Linked DNA regions of Luteibacter rhizovicinus DSM 16549. Each later gene encodes a partner of the first gene's protein in a complex. Links are inferred from orthologs where the notes say so. Each region holds a gene or a part of one and is shown on either strand. Other genes may lie near its edges.

What was found. Proteins that work in one complex are often made in the same cells at the same time.
Region 2: the proteins of BJI69_RS19195 (region 1) and hfq are in contact, whole or in part, in a crystal structure (PDB 3VU3), measured with the Escherichia coli proteins. The link is inferred for Luteibacter rhizovicinus DSM 16549 from one-to-one orthologs.

Annotation. Positions count from the first base shown.
Region 1 is NZ_CP017480.1:4,197,413-4,205,241, reverse strand. Bases 1,901-4,830 are described here. They hold BJI69_RS19195 (catalase), read left to right. Parts: upstream 1,901-2,279; coding sequence 2,280-4,382; downstream 4,383-4,830. Other genes in these bases: BJI69_RS19190 (nuclear transport factor 2 family protein), read left to right, coding at 4,411-4,830; BJI69_RS19200 (quinone oxidoreductase family protein), read left to right, coding at 1,901-2,190. In the rest of the region: BJI69_RS19210 (DUF2252 family protein), read left to right, coding at 1-601; BJI69_RS19205 (DUF3224 domain-containing protein), read right to left, coding at 700-1,119; more of BJI69_RS19200, read left to right, coding at 1,237-1,900; more of BJI69_RS19190, read left to right, coding at 4,831-4,866; BJI69_RS19185 (hypothetical protein), read right to left, coding at 4,882-5,160; BJI69_RS19180 (M3 family metallopeptidase), read right to left, coding at 5,276-7,105; BJI69_RS19175 (AraC family transcriptional regulator), read right to left, coding at 7,169-7,829.
Region 2 is NZ_CP017480.1:74,889-81,873, forward strand. What follows is about bases 1,909-4,685. They hold hfq (RNA chaperone Hfq), read right to left. Parts: upstream 3,539-4,685; coding sequence 3,278-3,538; downstream 1,909-3,277. Other genes in these bases: hflX (ribosome rescue GTPase HflX), read right to left, coding at 1,909-3,186; miaA (tRNA (adenosine(37)-N6)-dimethylallyltransferase MiaA), read right to left, coding at 3,629-4,609. Also shown: protease modulator HflC, read right to left, coding at 1-581; FtsH protease activity modulator HflK, read right to left, coding at 578-1,708; more of hflX, read right to left, coding at 1,879-1,908; BJI69_RS00430 (hypothetical protein), read left to right, coding at 5,089-5,442; BJI69_RS00435 (S46 family peptidase), read right to left, coding at 5,575-6,985. UniProt on the Escherichia coli protein: RNA chaperone that binds small regulatory RNA (sRNAs) and mRNAs to facilitate mRNA translational regulation in response to envelope stress, environmental stress and changes in metabolite concentrations.

The DNA of each region.
Region 1 (7,829 bases):
CGACGGCATGCAGAAACTGGTCACCCAGCTGGTCCACCGCGAGGACGATGCCAGGGTGGAACTGGTCGATGCGAAGTACTGGGTGAAGGGCTGTAGCTCGCTGGGACGACTGCGCTATGCGCTGCTGATACGCGTCAGCGGTCGCAAGGAACTATGCCTGGTCGATATCAAGGAGGCCTTGCGCGCCGCCGCACCGCGCAGCGCGACGGCCGACATGCCTCGGGACAACGCGCTCCGTGTGAAGGAAGGTGCGCTCCATCTCGCCCCCAATCTCGGCCAGCGCATGATGGCCTCGCGCATCCAGGGCAAGACCGTCTTCGTTCGAGAACTGCGTCCACAGGATCTCAAGATCGATCTCGAGCAGATGGCCCCCGACGATGCGATGGAGGTCGCCCGCTATCTCGGCAACGTGGTCGGCCGGGCGCACGCCGCCCAGTTGAGTCGCGAGCAGCGCAAGAGCTGGCTCAGCGAACTCGCACGTAACCGTCCGCAGAATATCGACGCGCCGTCGTGGCTATGGCGTAGCGTGGTCGAACTGGTCCAGGCCCATGAGGGCGGCTATCTCGAGCACTGTCGCAAATACGCCGGAGCACTGGCCTGATAACAGACATGTGGGAGCCGATTTATCGGCGATTCAACGGTGCGGCTTCGCCGCACCGTTGGCTTTTCGCCGCTGAAGCGGCTCCCACACAAAGCGGATCAGCCGTTGGCCAGCGAATAGGTGAACTCATAGTGGTGCTTACCGTCGGCGATGACGATCTTCATCGAGCCGCTGAGTCCCTTCAGATCCTCGGTGCCGGAGTCAGGAACGACATCGATGGTCCATTCCGTCGGAACGCCGCCGACCATCAGGGCGCGATGGATCATCACGAAGCTGCCCTTGTGCCCGGCCAGCGTGCCGCTGATCTTTTCCAGTGCCACGTAGCCACCCGAGGTCTTGCCATCGCCGGCGCCGAGCATCTCGCCCTGTCCGCTGCCCTCGAGATCGCCCTGGAACTGCTTCCGCAGGGACAGGCGTGCCAGTCCGGATCCCTCGGCGGCGGGGTTATCCGGCGTCTGCGGTTTCACCTCGACGTTGAAGCTTCCCCTGGCGTGCTGCAAAGAGGCATGGCTGTTCATGGAGTCCCCGGGCATGGCGGTTGGAAGGGTTCCACGGGTTATACGCCGGCCGGGCGCGCGGGGCGACATCTGCCCTAACATACGGCCCACGTCCCACCACCAGGCCCAGGTCCGCCCATGCAAGCCCTCCTGTTCGACCGCTTCGGCGGCACCGACGTCCTCCGCTGGGACAGCATGGCCGATCCCGTTCCCGGTCCCGGGCAGGTACTGGTCCGCACGCAGGCCGTGGGCCTGAACTTCGCGGACGTGTATCGGCGCAACGGTACCTACCATCTCTCGGGGCAGGCGCCGTGGATCCTCGGCTACGAAGGCGCCGGCGTCTTGGCCTCGCCGGGCAGCCCGTACCCGCAGGGCTCCCGCGTCGGCTTCGCGGACATGCCGTTCGCCAACGCCGAGCTGGTCGCCGTCGACATCGACAAGCTGATTCCCTTGCCGGACGACATTTCCTCCGAGACGGCAGCGGCGGTCCTGCTCCAGGGGCTCACCGCGCAGTACCTGGTGACCGACAGCTCCCGGCCGCAGCCCGGGCAGGTCGCCCTTGTGCACGCAGCGGCCGGCGGCGTCGGTCTGCTGCTCGTGCAGATGCTGCGCGCGAAGGGCGTCCTGGTGATCGGTGTGGCTTCGTCGGACGTCAAGCGCGACGCTGCGCGACGCGCGGGGGCGGACATGGTCATGGGTTATGACGACCTCGTCGAGCGTGTGCAGGACGCGACCGAAGGCGCTGGCGTGCATGTGACCTACGACTCGGTCGGCCGCACGCTCGGCGACAGTCTGGCGGCGACGCGTACGGGCGGCACGGTGGTCTTCTACGGCATGGCCGCGGGTGACCCGGACCCGGTCGATCCGCGCCTGTTGATGGACCGCTCGCTCACCCTGACCGGTGGCGATCTGTGGAACGTACTTGTGAGCGCCGAGGTTCGCCGGCACCGCGCCGCAGAGCTCTTCGAACTCATTCGCAAGGGTTCCCTCGTGCCGACGATCGCCGGCACGTTTCCGCTGCGTGATGGCGCCAAGGCGCATGCCTTCCTCGAAAGTCGCCGCGCCATCGGTAAGGTGGTGATGACGCTCTGATGCGTCGTGGCGAGGCCGGTTCACACCGGTGAAGGCCGCTTTGACGGCAGATGGTGCATCGTCGGCGTTCAACCTAGCTGAGGTGTGCCATGGCCAAGAAATCCCCGTCGGCGGCAAATGTTGCCGCGCCGAAAGCTGCCGCTGCCAAAGACCGACGTGGGCAGGGCGATGAGCTCCACCAGACGGCTGGCGACGGCCACGTGCCGCTGACGACCAATCAGGGCCTGGTGGTCGGCGACAACCAGAATTCGCTGAAGGCCCATGCGCGTGGCCCGACGCTGCTCGAGGACTTCATCCTCCGCGAGAAAATCACTCACTTCGACCACGAGCGCATTCCCGAGCGCATCGTGCATGCGCGGGGCTCGGCGGCGCATGGTTTCTTCGAGCTGACCGCCTCCCTGGCCGAGTACACCACCGCTCGCGTCCTGACCGAGGTCGGTGAACGCACGCCCTTGTTCACGCGGTTCTCCACCGTGGCCGGTGGCTCGGGCTCGGTCGATACCCCGCGCGATGTACGCGGCTTCGCCGTCAAGCTCTATACGAAGGAGGGCAACTGGGATCTGGTCGGCAACAACATCCCGGTGTTCTTCATCCAGGACGCGATCAAGTTTCCCGACCTGATCCATGCGGTGAAGATGGAGCCAGATCGTGGTTTCCCGCAGGCAGCCAGCGCGCACGACACGTTCTGGGATTTCATTTCGCTCACGCCCGAATCGATGCACATGATCCAGTGGGCCATGTCCGATCGCACCATCCCGCGCTCGCTGCGCATGATGGAAGGCTTTGGCATTCATACGTTCCGCCTGCTCAACGCGAAGGGCAAATCGACCTTCGTGAAGTTCCACTGGCGGCCGAAGCTCGGCCTGCAGTCGACGGTGTGGGATGAGGCGGTGAAACTCGCCGGTGCCGATCCGGATTTCCATCGTCGCGACTTGTTCGAGGCGATCCAGGCAGGCAACTTCCCCGAATGGGAACTCGGCGTGCAGCTCTTTACCGAGGCACAGGCAGCGAAGTTCCCGTTCGATCACCTCGATTCCACCAAGCTCATCCCGGAGGAACTCATCCCGCTGAAGATCGTCGGCCGGATGGTGCTCGATCGCTGGCCGGACAATTTCTTTGCCGAAACCGAGCAGGTCGCCTTCTGTCCCTCGCATCTCGTCCCCGGCATCGATTTCAGCAACGATCCCTTGCTCCAGGGTCGCCTCTTTTCTTACCTCGACACGCAGCTGTCGCGCCTGGGCTCGCCCAATTTCCATCAGCTCCCGATCAATGCGCCGAAGTGCCCGTTTGCCAACCAGCAGCGTGATGGCCACATGCAGACGCAGGTCCCCAAGGGCCGCGTCGCCTACGAGCCAAGTTCGTTGCAGGCGGACTCCCCGCGTGAGGACCCCGCTCGCGGATTCCGTAGCGCGGCCGTGCACGAAGAGGGCACGCGCGAACGCGTACGTGCCGAAACCTTCGCCGATCACTACAGCCAGGCCCGCCTGTTCTTCACCAGCCAGACGGCCTTCGAGCAGGCGCATATCGCCTCGGCCTTTGTCTTCGAGCTGTCGAAGGTGGATGCGGTGCACGTGCGCGAAGCGATCGTCGGCCATCTGCTTCATGTCGATGAGGATCTGGCGAAACGTGTCGCCGCCGGGCTGGCCATGTCGCCCTTGCCCAAGGCGCCGAAAGCGGCCGCGCCGGTCGTGCCGATGAAGCCATCCCCGGCCTTGCAGATCATCGGCAAGATGAAGGCGACCCTGCAGGGTCGGGTCGTTGGCATACTCGTCAACGACGGCTCCGATGGCGCCGCGGTGGCGAAGCTGCGCAAGGCCGTTGAAGCGGCGGGCGCGACCGTAAAGATCGTTGCCCCCAAGGTGGGTGGGGCAAAGCTTGCCGGCGGCCAGCTACTCGTCGCCGACGGGCAGCTGGCCGGCACGCCATCCATCAACTTCGATGCGGTTGCCGTCCTGCTTTCGACGGAAGGTGCCGCTGCCTTGACGAAGGAAGCTGCCGCGATCGACTTCGTTCGCGATGCCTTCGGTCACCTGAAGGCGCTTGCCCTGGATGACGGGGGGCGCGCGCTCTTTGCCAAGGCAGGACTGGAAGCCGACGCCGGTGTGGTCAAGGCGTCGGATGCCGAGGCCTTCGCCAAACTCGCGGCGACCAGGCAGTTCGCGCGCGAGGCGAAAGTGCGTACGCTAGCGTGAGCTCCCACCACCACGCCAAGGGTCGCCCATGAAAGCAAGGTCCCTCGCTACCGTCGCCATGACCGTCCTCGGTCTGGCGACGGCCACGCCTTCGTCAGCCGCCGATACGGATGAACGCGCCGTGCTCGCACCCGTCCAGGCCTTCTTCGATGGCATGGCGAAATACGACAGTGCCGCCATACGCGCCACGGTGCAGCCCGAGGGCAGCGTGGCCTTGCTGCGCAAGGGCAAGGTGGTGCGCATGACGCTCGGTGAGTTTGCCGACCACATGAAGCCGGCGAAGGATCGCATCGAGGAGCGCATTTACGATCCGCTGGTCCGCATCGATGGCGACATCGCCATCGTATGGGCGCCGTATGACTTCCTGGTCAACGGGCAGGTGAAGCACTGCGGCACCGATGCCGTGAACCTCGTGCGCATCGATGGGCGCTGGCTGATTACCGGCATCGCGGATAACAGTCGGGATACCTGTCCGGCCCGTTAGGCCGGGCACGACGACTCAGGCGTCGCCGAACACCAGGTCGATCTCGTTGGAGATGGCCACCATGGCCGCTCCGTAACCCGGCTGCGGCTCGCTGCCGGGCGGACCGAGCAGGCGACTGAGTTGATAGGCGGCTTCGGCGATCCCGTCGAAGCCTTCGGGTGCGGCGAGGGACGCGATGCGGCGTGCGCGAAAACGGCTTTCGTCAAGATCGCCCGCCACCGCGGCCTCGTTCATGGCCACGGCGTCGAAAATGATGTCACCCATGGTGAGGCTATCGGTTTCCTGGCGGTGCACGTCGTAAGTCCCTGATTCGGCCCGGGAGAAGGATACAGCGGGCGCGCCGCCGCAGGCGTCATCAAAGTGTGAATTGGCCGGCCTTTTGCGACATCGCCCCGGCGACAGGCCACTTTCAGTTGCCGTAGACCCTGGCCAGCGCAGCCGTCTTGCCCTGGATCACGTCCATGTCCGCGCCCACCAGTTCCGCGGGGGTCAGCTCGCGACCGAAGAAGCGCTCGAGGATCTCTTTCGGCGGCGCATCGAAGCCGGAGGCCATCATCGCCTCGTAACGCTTCTGGAAATCGCGGGGATCGTTCGTCGCCATGGCGAACATCTTCGTCGCCAGAAGCCCCGCGTAGAGGTAATTGGCGAGGTAGAGCGGATCCTGGAACATGAGCCGCTTGCCGATCCAGGCGTGCTTCAGTTCAGGATCGATGGCCGGCCAGATCTCGAAGCCGGTGGTCGTGGCGAGGGTAAGGGCATCGATGTCGGCCGCGTTACGGATCTTGCCCGCGATCACCCCGTCGTAGATGGCCTCTTCCAGCTGGGCCTCCTCGGCGGACGTGAAGATCTCGAAGGTCATTTCATCGAGCTGCGCCTGCAGGTAATAGGCCCGGGTGGCCGCATCGGGCGCGTGCTTGTAGAGGTATTCGTAGAACAGCATCTCGTTGAGGATGGCGATGGCTTCGTGCATCCAGCTGGGGCCGTGGTTGTAGAACGGCGACACCCCGTGTGCGTTCATCAACTCGCTGTGCAGGGCATGACCGCCTTCGTGTGCCACGACGCTCGCGCCCTTCAGATCCGCATTCCATTGCCCGAGGAACAGCCCCGGCGGCACACCGGGGGCCGCGATCGAGAACGCGTCCTGAATCCGGTTGCCGCGTGCCCCGGCGAGGTCCGTGCGATGCGCGGACGGATCCAGCAAGGCGGTGAAACGCGCCACGTAATCACGACCCAGCGGCGCGAGCGCGACGGGAACGATGCGGCGAACCTGCGCGTAGTCGAAGATAGGAGGCGTAAAACCCGACGGCGGCAGCGTGATGTCCCAGCTGTGCACGTTCGCGATGTTCGCCGTGCGACCGATCTGGCGGGCCCGCAGTCGCTGATAGTCCATCAGGACCGACGCACGCTGTTCCACCGCGTGTGCCGTGGCGTCGACATCCGCACGATCGAACTGACGGGCAAAGTAGGCAGCCTCGGGACCATTGGCGAAATGCTGCCGATGCGCCGTGGCGTCGTTGAGACGCACGATGCCGACCAGCAGGGCGGCGTAGGTTTCGGCGTGGGCCGCGTTCGCTGCCTGCTTCTGCTGCCACGCCTGTTGCCTCACGCGGCGATCCGGATCGGTGCCCAGGCGATCCGCATCCTTGCCCGCATCGAGGTCGCCGGCGCTCGTGTGCACGCTGCCGTAGACCGTCGCGCGGCGGGTCTTCTGGTACGTGTTCCACAACGCCGTGCTGCCCTGGTCGGAGATATCGTCCAGAATCGCCTGCTCGCCTGGAGGTAACTCATGCGGGAGGACGCGGACCGCGCGATCCAGCACGTAGGCATAGTGATTCAAGCCCGGTTCCGATCGGGCTGCCTCATCGAAGCCCGTCTTACCCAACGCGCGCAATGTATTGCGCACCTTGATGACGATGTTTTCCGCGTCGGACCCCGCAGCGGTATGCGCGTCCGCCGCAGCGTGGTCGTCGATGTCGCGCGCCGTAAGCAGGTGCAGATAGGCGACGTGCCGCTGGTCCCGGGCGAGCAGCGACTCGGCGCGACGCAGGTAGGCGAGCAGGTCGGGTGGTGACGGTGCCGCGAGCACGGGGAGGGCGGCGATGTCCACTTCGAGTGCCGTTCGTTCGGTCGCCTCGGCGGTGGGCGACGGAAAGTACGCCGTCGCATCGATGCGGTAGTCGTCGGCGAGAGCGAGACCGGGAAGGAGGATCAGGGCGGCGAGCCAGCGGGATGTCTGCATGGCCCCACCGTAGCAAGCGGGATGGTGGTCTGCTTTACCCGGATTAACGCGTGTTGACTCCGCTTAGCGCACGGCCTGTCGCCATGCGGTCGGTGTGGTCGCATGCACCGCGCGGAACGAACGCGAAAACTGCGCGGCGCCCGCGAAGCCGCATTCCAGGGCGATGTCCAGCAGCGGACGTCGCGTGGCGCGCAGGAGCGCCGCGGCACGCTCGACGCGCAGGCGGCGCACGTAGTCGCCGATCGTGCATTCGTGGACCGTGCGGAAGGTGCGCGCCAGATGGACGGGGTGGCGCTCCGCGATGCGCGCGAGCTGTTCCAGTGTCACTTCCTGGGCCGGGTCGTCATGCAGAAACTCGCGCACGCGTCGAAGCCAGGCCGGCTCCTGACACGTCCGCTGGTCCAGCCCTGCCGCGGCGAGCGCGAGGGCCTCCAGGGTCAGGCCCTGGGCAGACAGTTGGGCGAAGGCGTCGCCCAGCGCAAGCTGGTCGACGATGCGTCGTCCCAGTCCGAGCAAGGCCGGGGAACGGCGAAGCAGCGGACGTCCGTCGAGGCGTGTGGCGTGGCTGGAGAGCAGGGCGGTGGTGTCGGCATCGGGCGAGAAGATCACCTTGCGAGCGCCTTCATGGCCGAACCGCTGTGCGTGTGTCGCGTGGGCCGGACAGAACAGCAGGTCGCCCGGTGCGTGCTCGTTGGTTTCGCCGAGGATGCGTTCCTCGTAACCG
Region 2 (6,985 bases), 4.1 Mb from region 1 along the record:
CGCAGTTCGTTGGCCAGCTGCAGGCGCTCGTTGCGCATGCGCTTATAGACCGAGCCACTCACTTCGTCGGGGAGGTCGATTCGCTTGATGCGCACATCGACGATGGCGATGCCGAGGTTCTTGCGTGCCGCGAGATCGGTGTCCTTGCGCACCTGGCCGGTGATGTCTTCACGACCGCCGGCGATCAGGTCCTCGAGCTTGCGCGAGTTGAACTCGTGGCGCAGGGCATCCTTCACGATCGGCGTGAGACGCTGGATGGCCTGGGTCTGCTCGCCCGACGTGGCACGGTAATACGCAGCGTTATCGGCGATGCGCCACTTCACGTAGAAGTCGACGTTGACGCTCTTCTTCTCGAGCGTGAAATAGCGCTCGGGCTGCGCATCCAGGCCGAGGATGCGGTTGTCGAAACGCATCACCTGCTGCACGACGGGAATCTTGAAGTGCAGGCCCGGCTGGTAGTCCGCCCGCACGATGCGGCCGAACTGCAGCAGGAGGGCATTCTCGCCTTCCTTGACGACGAAGGCGCTGTTGAAGCCCAGCAGGACGAGGATGACGACGATGAGGCCGGAAATGTATTTCACTGTGCATTCCCCTGCGGATTGGGGTTCGCATCGGTGGTCGCCGACTGGATGACCGGCCCCACGACCGGCACGTTGCGAACCGTGCCGCCGTTCGACTCGACCGGAAGCTGGATGATGTTCTTGCCGTTGCTGCCGTCGACCACCTTCGGATTGCCGGCCATGACTTCCTCGACCGTCTCCAGCCACAGGCGACGACGCGTGACCTCGGGAGCGGCGCGGTATTCCTTCAGCAGCGCATTGAAGCGATCGACGTCACCGTTGGCACGGGCGATACGCTCGACGCGTTCGCCCTGCGCTTCGGCGGCGATGCGCGAGGCATCGCCGCGCGCCACGGGAACGACCTGGCTCTCGTAGGCGCGGGCCTTGTTCTCTTCGCTCTGCTTGTCTTCGCGGGCGGCGTTGACGTCGTCGAAGGCGTCCTTCACTTCTTTCGGTGGCGACACGTTCTGGAAGCTGACGCCCGTGACCAGGATGCCGGCGTCGTACTTGTCGAGCGTGGCCTGGAGGATGTCGCGTGTCTGCTGCTGCAGCGTTTCCTTGGCCGCGGGTGCGACGCCTGCGGCGGATGCCTGCGCCGGCGTCGGCGTGTCGACACCCGGCGTGGTCAGGATGTTGTCCATGATGTTGGCGCCGACGACGGAGCGGACAGCCGCTTCCGAGGCGTTCTTCATCGTGCCGTTCTCGATGTCGTTGTTCGAATACAGGAACTTGCGTGCGTCGGACACCTGGTACTGCACGTTGAAGTCGATCGCGATGATGTTTTCGTCGCGAGTGAGCATCGATACGTTGTCCGAGATCGAGCGGACCTGGGTCATCTCGACCTTGGTCACCGTCTCGACCGGGCTGGGCGCCTTCAGGTGGAAGCCGGGCGGGAGTACGCGCGAGAACTGGCCGAAGCGCAGCACCACGCCGACCTGCCGGGCGTCGATCACCGTATAGCTGCTGACCAGCAGCCAGGCCACGATGAAGACGAGCACGATGGCGAGTACGCCGCCGCTTCCCGCGCCGAACTTGCCGAAGCGAGCCTTCAGGCTTTTGAGCATGCCGTCGAGATCGGGCTTTTGCCCGCTCGACCGGTTGCGGTTCCAGGGATCCTTCTGGCCGTTACCGGGTTCGTTCCAAGCCATGAGCGACAGTCTCCTTGGGGGACCGGAGGGTGGGCGGCTGGCAAGCCTTCAGGTGAACCCGAACGACGGGGATGGACGGCGGGCGTGATACCCCGCCGCCCAGCCGAATGGGCACGCAAACGTTGTGAATTCTAGCAGACGGGTGCGGATCGGTGCTCGATCGCGACCGATCAGAACTCCGCGTGAGGGGGATCGATCAGGTCGCGGAGCGGCCTGCCGTGGACATCGTCGCCGATAAGCGGGGCCAGGACCGAGCGTGGGGCGTCGATATCCAGGTGCCAGCCATGCTCATCGATGGCCTCGCCGGCGATGGCGCCGGCCGCCTTCAGGCGAGCATGCAGACGCCCGGCCGTGAGAGGAAGCTCAAGACCCGCACGGATGCGGTCACCACCGAGCAACTCGCCCAGCGCGTCGCGCAACCCATCCAGGCCGGCGCCACTGGCTGCGGAAAGCCAGACCTGACGCGGTTTGCCGTCGTCGCCGCGATCGACGCGCGGTTCGGCGTCGATCAGGTCCACCTTGTTCATCACCGACAGCTGGGGTACATCGCCGGCGCCGATCTCCTCGAGCACCTCGTTGACCACCTTGCGGAGAATCTCGCGTTCCTCGTCGGCAGCGTCGCTGACGTGGATGAGCAGGTCGGCATCACGGGCCTCGGCCAGGGTGGCGCGGAACGCCGCGACCAGATCGTGCGGCAGCTCGCGGATGAAACCGACCGTGTCGGCGACGACCGCGGGACCACACGCCAGACCGTCGATCTTGCGCACCGTGGGATCCAGGGTTGCGAACAGCTGGTCGGCGACGTACACGCCGCCGGTGGTCAGCGCATTGAACAAGGTCGACTTGCCGGCGTTGGTATAGCCGACCAGGGCGACGCGGGGCACCGTGTTACGCAGGCGCGAGCGACGCTGCTGGTCGCGCTGGGTCTGCACCTTCTCCAGGCGCTTGCTCAGCATCTTCACGCGCTCGGCGAGCAGGCGGCGATCGGTCTCCAGCTGGGTTTCACCCGGGCCGCGGTTGCCGATGGCACCGCCGCGCTGGGCGTCCAGATGGGTCCAGCCACGAACCAGGCGCGTCGCAACGTGCTTGAGCTGGGCCAGCTCGACCTCGAGCTTGCCCTCATGGGAACGGGCCCGCTGGGCGAAAATGTCGAGAATCAGCCCGGCGCGGTCGACGACGCGCGTCCCCAGGTGCTTCTCGAGATTGCGCTCCTGCACCGGCGTCAGCTCGTGATCGACGAGAACCAGGTCGGCCTCGAGCGCGCGCACGGCTTCGGCGACCTCGTCGGCCTTGCCACTGCCGATATAGAAACGGGGATTGGGTGTCGCCACCCGGGCCGGAATACTGGCCAGGACTTCGGCGCCTGCCGAAGCGACCAGTTCGGCGAATTCCTCGCCACGGCGGATCGCGTCGCCTTCGCCACGCGAATGCGGCAGGACCAGCACGGCCCGCTCGCCTTTCTTTTGCCTATCGAACACTTAGGGGGATGACCTCATGAGAAGAAGGGGCGCGCGATGCCAAAGCATACGCGCACCCGTTCCTTTACATATGGGTTGCCGCCGGGGCCCCTCAACCCTCGGCGTCGCCCGCACCCGATTCCGGGTGATTCTCGTGGCCACCGACCCGCACATTGCGGCTCGGCACGACCGTCGAGATGGCGTGCTTGTAAACCATCTGGCTCACCTGATTGCGCAGCAGAACCACGAACTGGTCGAACGACTCGATCGTGCCCTGCAGCTTGATACCGTTCACCAGGTAAATGGCGACCGGCACGCGCTCACGGCGAAGCGCATTCAAAAACGGATCCTGCAACGACTGCCCTTTGGACATTTCTTCTTCTCCCCTACGCCTTTCGTACGGGTCCGGGTAAAAAAACGCCAAACGGCGCCCCAGCCCAAGTGTCTTGAATCTTAACTGCTTTTAAACGCCAGCAGGAAGCGCCGGACGTGACGACATCGGCATTCCCAGGAACGGGCCCAGCGCTTTGTCCACTTCCGGCAACGGATCCCCCCGGTCCGGGTCGAACGTGCGTGCGTCGAGCTCGCTTCGAAGCCAGGTGATCTGCCGCTTGGCGAGTTGCCGCGTTGCATAGATACCACGGTCGCGCAGGTTCGTGGCGTCGCCCTGCCCGTCGAGATACTCCCAGGCCTGCCGGTAGCCCACGGCGCGGATCGCCGGAAGGTCGGCATGCAAGTCGGCGCGGGCCTTGAGCGCCCTGACTTCATCGAGAAAGCCCTCGGCCAGCATGGTGTCGAAGCGGGTGGCGATCCGGGCGTGCAGCGCCTTGCGGTCGTCCGGCAACAGGGCGAGCTTGAGCACCCGCCAGGGCAGTCGATCGCCGGTTGCCTGCTTCTGCAGATCGGTCAGGCGTTGGCCGGTCAGCGCCATGACCTCGAGCGCGCGCTGGATGCGTTGGGCATCGCCCGGCCGAATTCGCTCACCGGCGACGGGGTCCATCGCCGCCATGCGTGTGTGCATCGATGCCCAACCGACGGTTGCCGCTTCCGCCCCCAGCCGCTCGCGGAAGACCGGATCGGCTTCCGGGAGGTCGGACAGGCCACGCTGGAGCGCCCGGAAGTACAGGCCCGTGCCGCCGACCAGGAGGGGAACCTTCCCCGCTTCCCTCACCCGGGCCATCGCGGCCAGCGCATCGCTGCGGAAATCCGCCGCCGAATAGGGCTGGGCCGGATCGCGGATATCGACCAGCTCGTGCGGATACCGCGCCAGCGTCGCGGCATCCGGTTTGGCCGAACCGATGTCGAGCCCACGATAGACCAGCGCCGAGTCGACGCTGATGAGCGCGACCGGATAGCGATCCGCCAGCGCGCAGGCGAGCGCCGTCTTACCCGACGCGGTCGGGCCCATCAGGAAGATGGCAAGGGGGCGGGTGTCGAGACTCATGCGCGGACCGCGATCAAACAAGCGCAAGGTTAGCCCATGTCACGCAGCAAGCGGTCAAGGAATAAGCAGCGCAACGCAAGTGCATGGTGGCAAAGGCGGGAACGCAGTTGTCCACAGGCTTATGCAAGGCCTGTCCACATCGCCTGTGGATATCGCGCAGGAGGATGTCGCGGTGTGGTCAGTAAGTAAGCAGCGCAACGCAAGTGCATGGCGACGAAGGCCGAATCCGACTTATGCACATGGTTATGCAGGCGGTATCCACATTCGCTGTGGATATCACGCGCGTGAGAATCAGGGACGGCTGACCTCGCACTTTTCGCATGCTGCGCTACGCTTCCGCAGACGACTGCTCACTTACTGACCATTGCAACGCAAGTGCTTGCCAGGCAAGCCGCTATCCGACTTATGCACATGCTTATGCAAGCCCTGTCCACACGTGCTGTGGATATCCCTTCGTCCGCGACCATGGAGTTCTTTCGATGACGACCGCGCAAGCGCAACCGACCGATCACACCGGCATCGAATCCACGGAACGCGAGAAGTTCTACGCCGACCTCAACCGTACTCGCGCCGAGGCCGAGAAGTTCTACGCGGAGATGAGGAAGCTCAACAGGGAATCATCCCGATCCTTCGATGAGACGATGAAGGTGCGCGCCGAGAGGGACAAGGCTGAAGCCGAAGCGAGAAAACTCGCCATGGACACAATGAAGACCCAGCTGGATATCCGCTGGTACACGCCCATCGTGAGCGGTTCCATCGCGCTAGCGTGGTTTAGCGCTGGCGGGGCATTCGTCACGGGACTGATAAAGTTGTTATCTGTTTGGGGCAAGTGATCAGCTCGTGGCTACTCACTGACCAAGGCAACGCAAGCCCTTGCCTGCGAAGGCGCGATCCGACTTATCCACACGGTTATGCAGGTCGTATCCACAATCCGTGTGGATAACGCCTGACACTCGGCCTGTCACTTACTTTGCAGGAACACCCAGTTCCTTGAGCAACGCCGGTGACGGATACACCTTGTCCATCAACCAACGCATGTAGCGCATGTCGACGTGGATCGCGCGCTTGTAGCGCGGGTCGTACATCCAGCTGGCGCTGACGGCTTCCCAGTTGCTGTCGAAGTTGAGACCGACCAGCTCACCCTTCGCATTGAGTACCGGCGAACCCGAGTTGCCACCCGTCGTATCCAGGTTGCTGAGGAAGTCGACCGGCATGGCACCCGTCTTCGGATCGGCGTAGCCCGTGAAGTCGCCCTTACGGATGGCGTCGAGCAGGGGCTTGGGTGCATCGAACGGAGCGACACCCGTGTTCTTCTCGACGATCCCCTGCACGGTGGTCAGCGGCGCATAGGTCACCGCGTCGCGCGCCTTCAACGGCGTGACCTTACCGTAGCTGACACGCAGGGTGGAGTTGGCGTCCGGATAGACCGCTTTGCCCTGCTTCTCCCGATAGGCGATCAGTGCCTGCATATAGGAGGGACGCAGGCGCAGGAGGTCGCCTTCACGCGCCTTGCGTTCGTCCTCGATGCGCAGCAGCGCGGGACGCAGGGTGCGAGCCGCGACCAGCAGGGCATCGTTGCTTTTCTCGATCTCGGCTGGCGTTGCCGCGAACAGGCGCGTGCGCTCGGGCTCGCCGCCGAATGCCGTCGCGCCATAGATGTGATCGAGCGCTTTGGCGAGATCGGCTGGCGTCCGACCGAACACCTTGTCGACTTCAGGCAGGCGTTGCCCTTCCGGCAGCTTCTGATAGCGCGTCATCAAGGACGTGACCAGGGCCTTTTCCACGCGCGCGTCATAACGACGCTGGATCTGCTTCAGCTGGCTCTGGATCAGTTCCTCGTCGCGCTTCTGGTAGCCGGACTCGCGCTCCGCGTCCGGCTTGGGACGTTCGACCGCGAGACGATCGATCGACAGCGCCCCACGCATCAGTTGGGTCTGGCTCGATAGCAAGCCGACGAGAAGGTCGCGCTCGCGCACGTCCTTGCCCTGCGCGATGAGCGCCATGGCCTGGTCGATCTGCGGCTTCAGCGTCTTCGCATCGGGCTGCGTCGCGAGCCATGCCAGCATGGCGGCCTCGTCCTCACGGCGAACCGTCACCGCGTCGCTGCGCTCGAGACCTTCGAGTTCGCCACTGAATCGCTTGATACCGTTCTTCAGGGTCTGCAACTGCGAGGCGTAGCGGATGCCGGCCTCCTTGTCGGCCTTGCCCTCGGCCTCGATCACGTCCTGCAAGGCTTTCAGCACAGCGACCGACGTCGGCAGGCGCCACTCGATCTGGTCGGCGAATTCGGCGGCCGTGCGGTGGCGGTAGGTGATACCCGGATAGCCGGCCAGCATGACGAAATCGCCCTCGGCGACACCTTCCGTGGAGATTTGA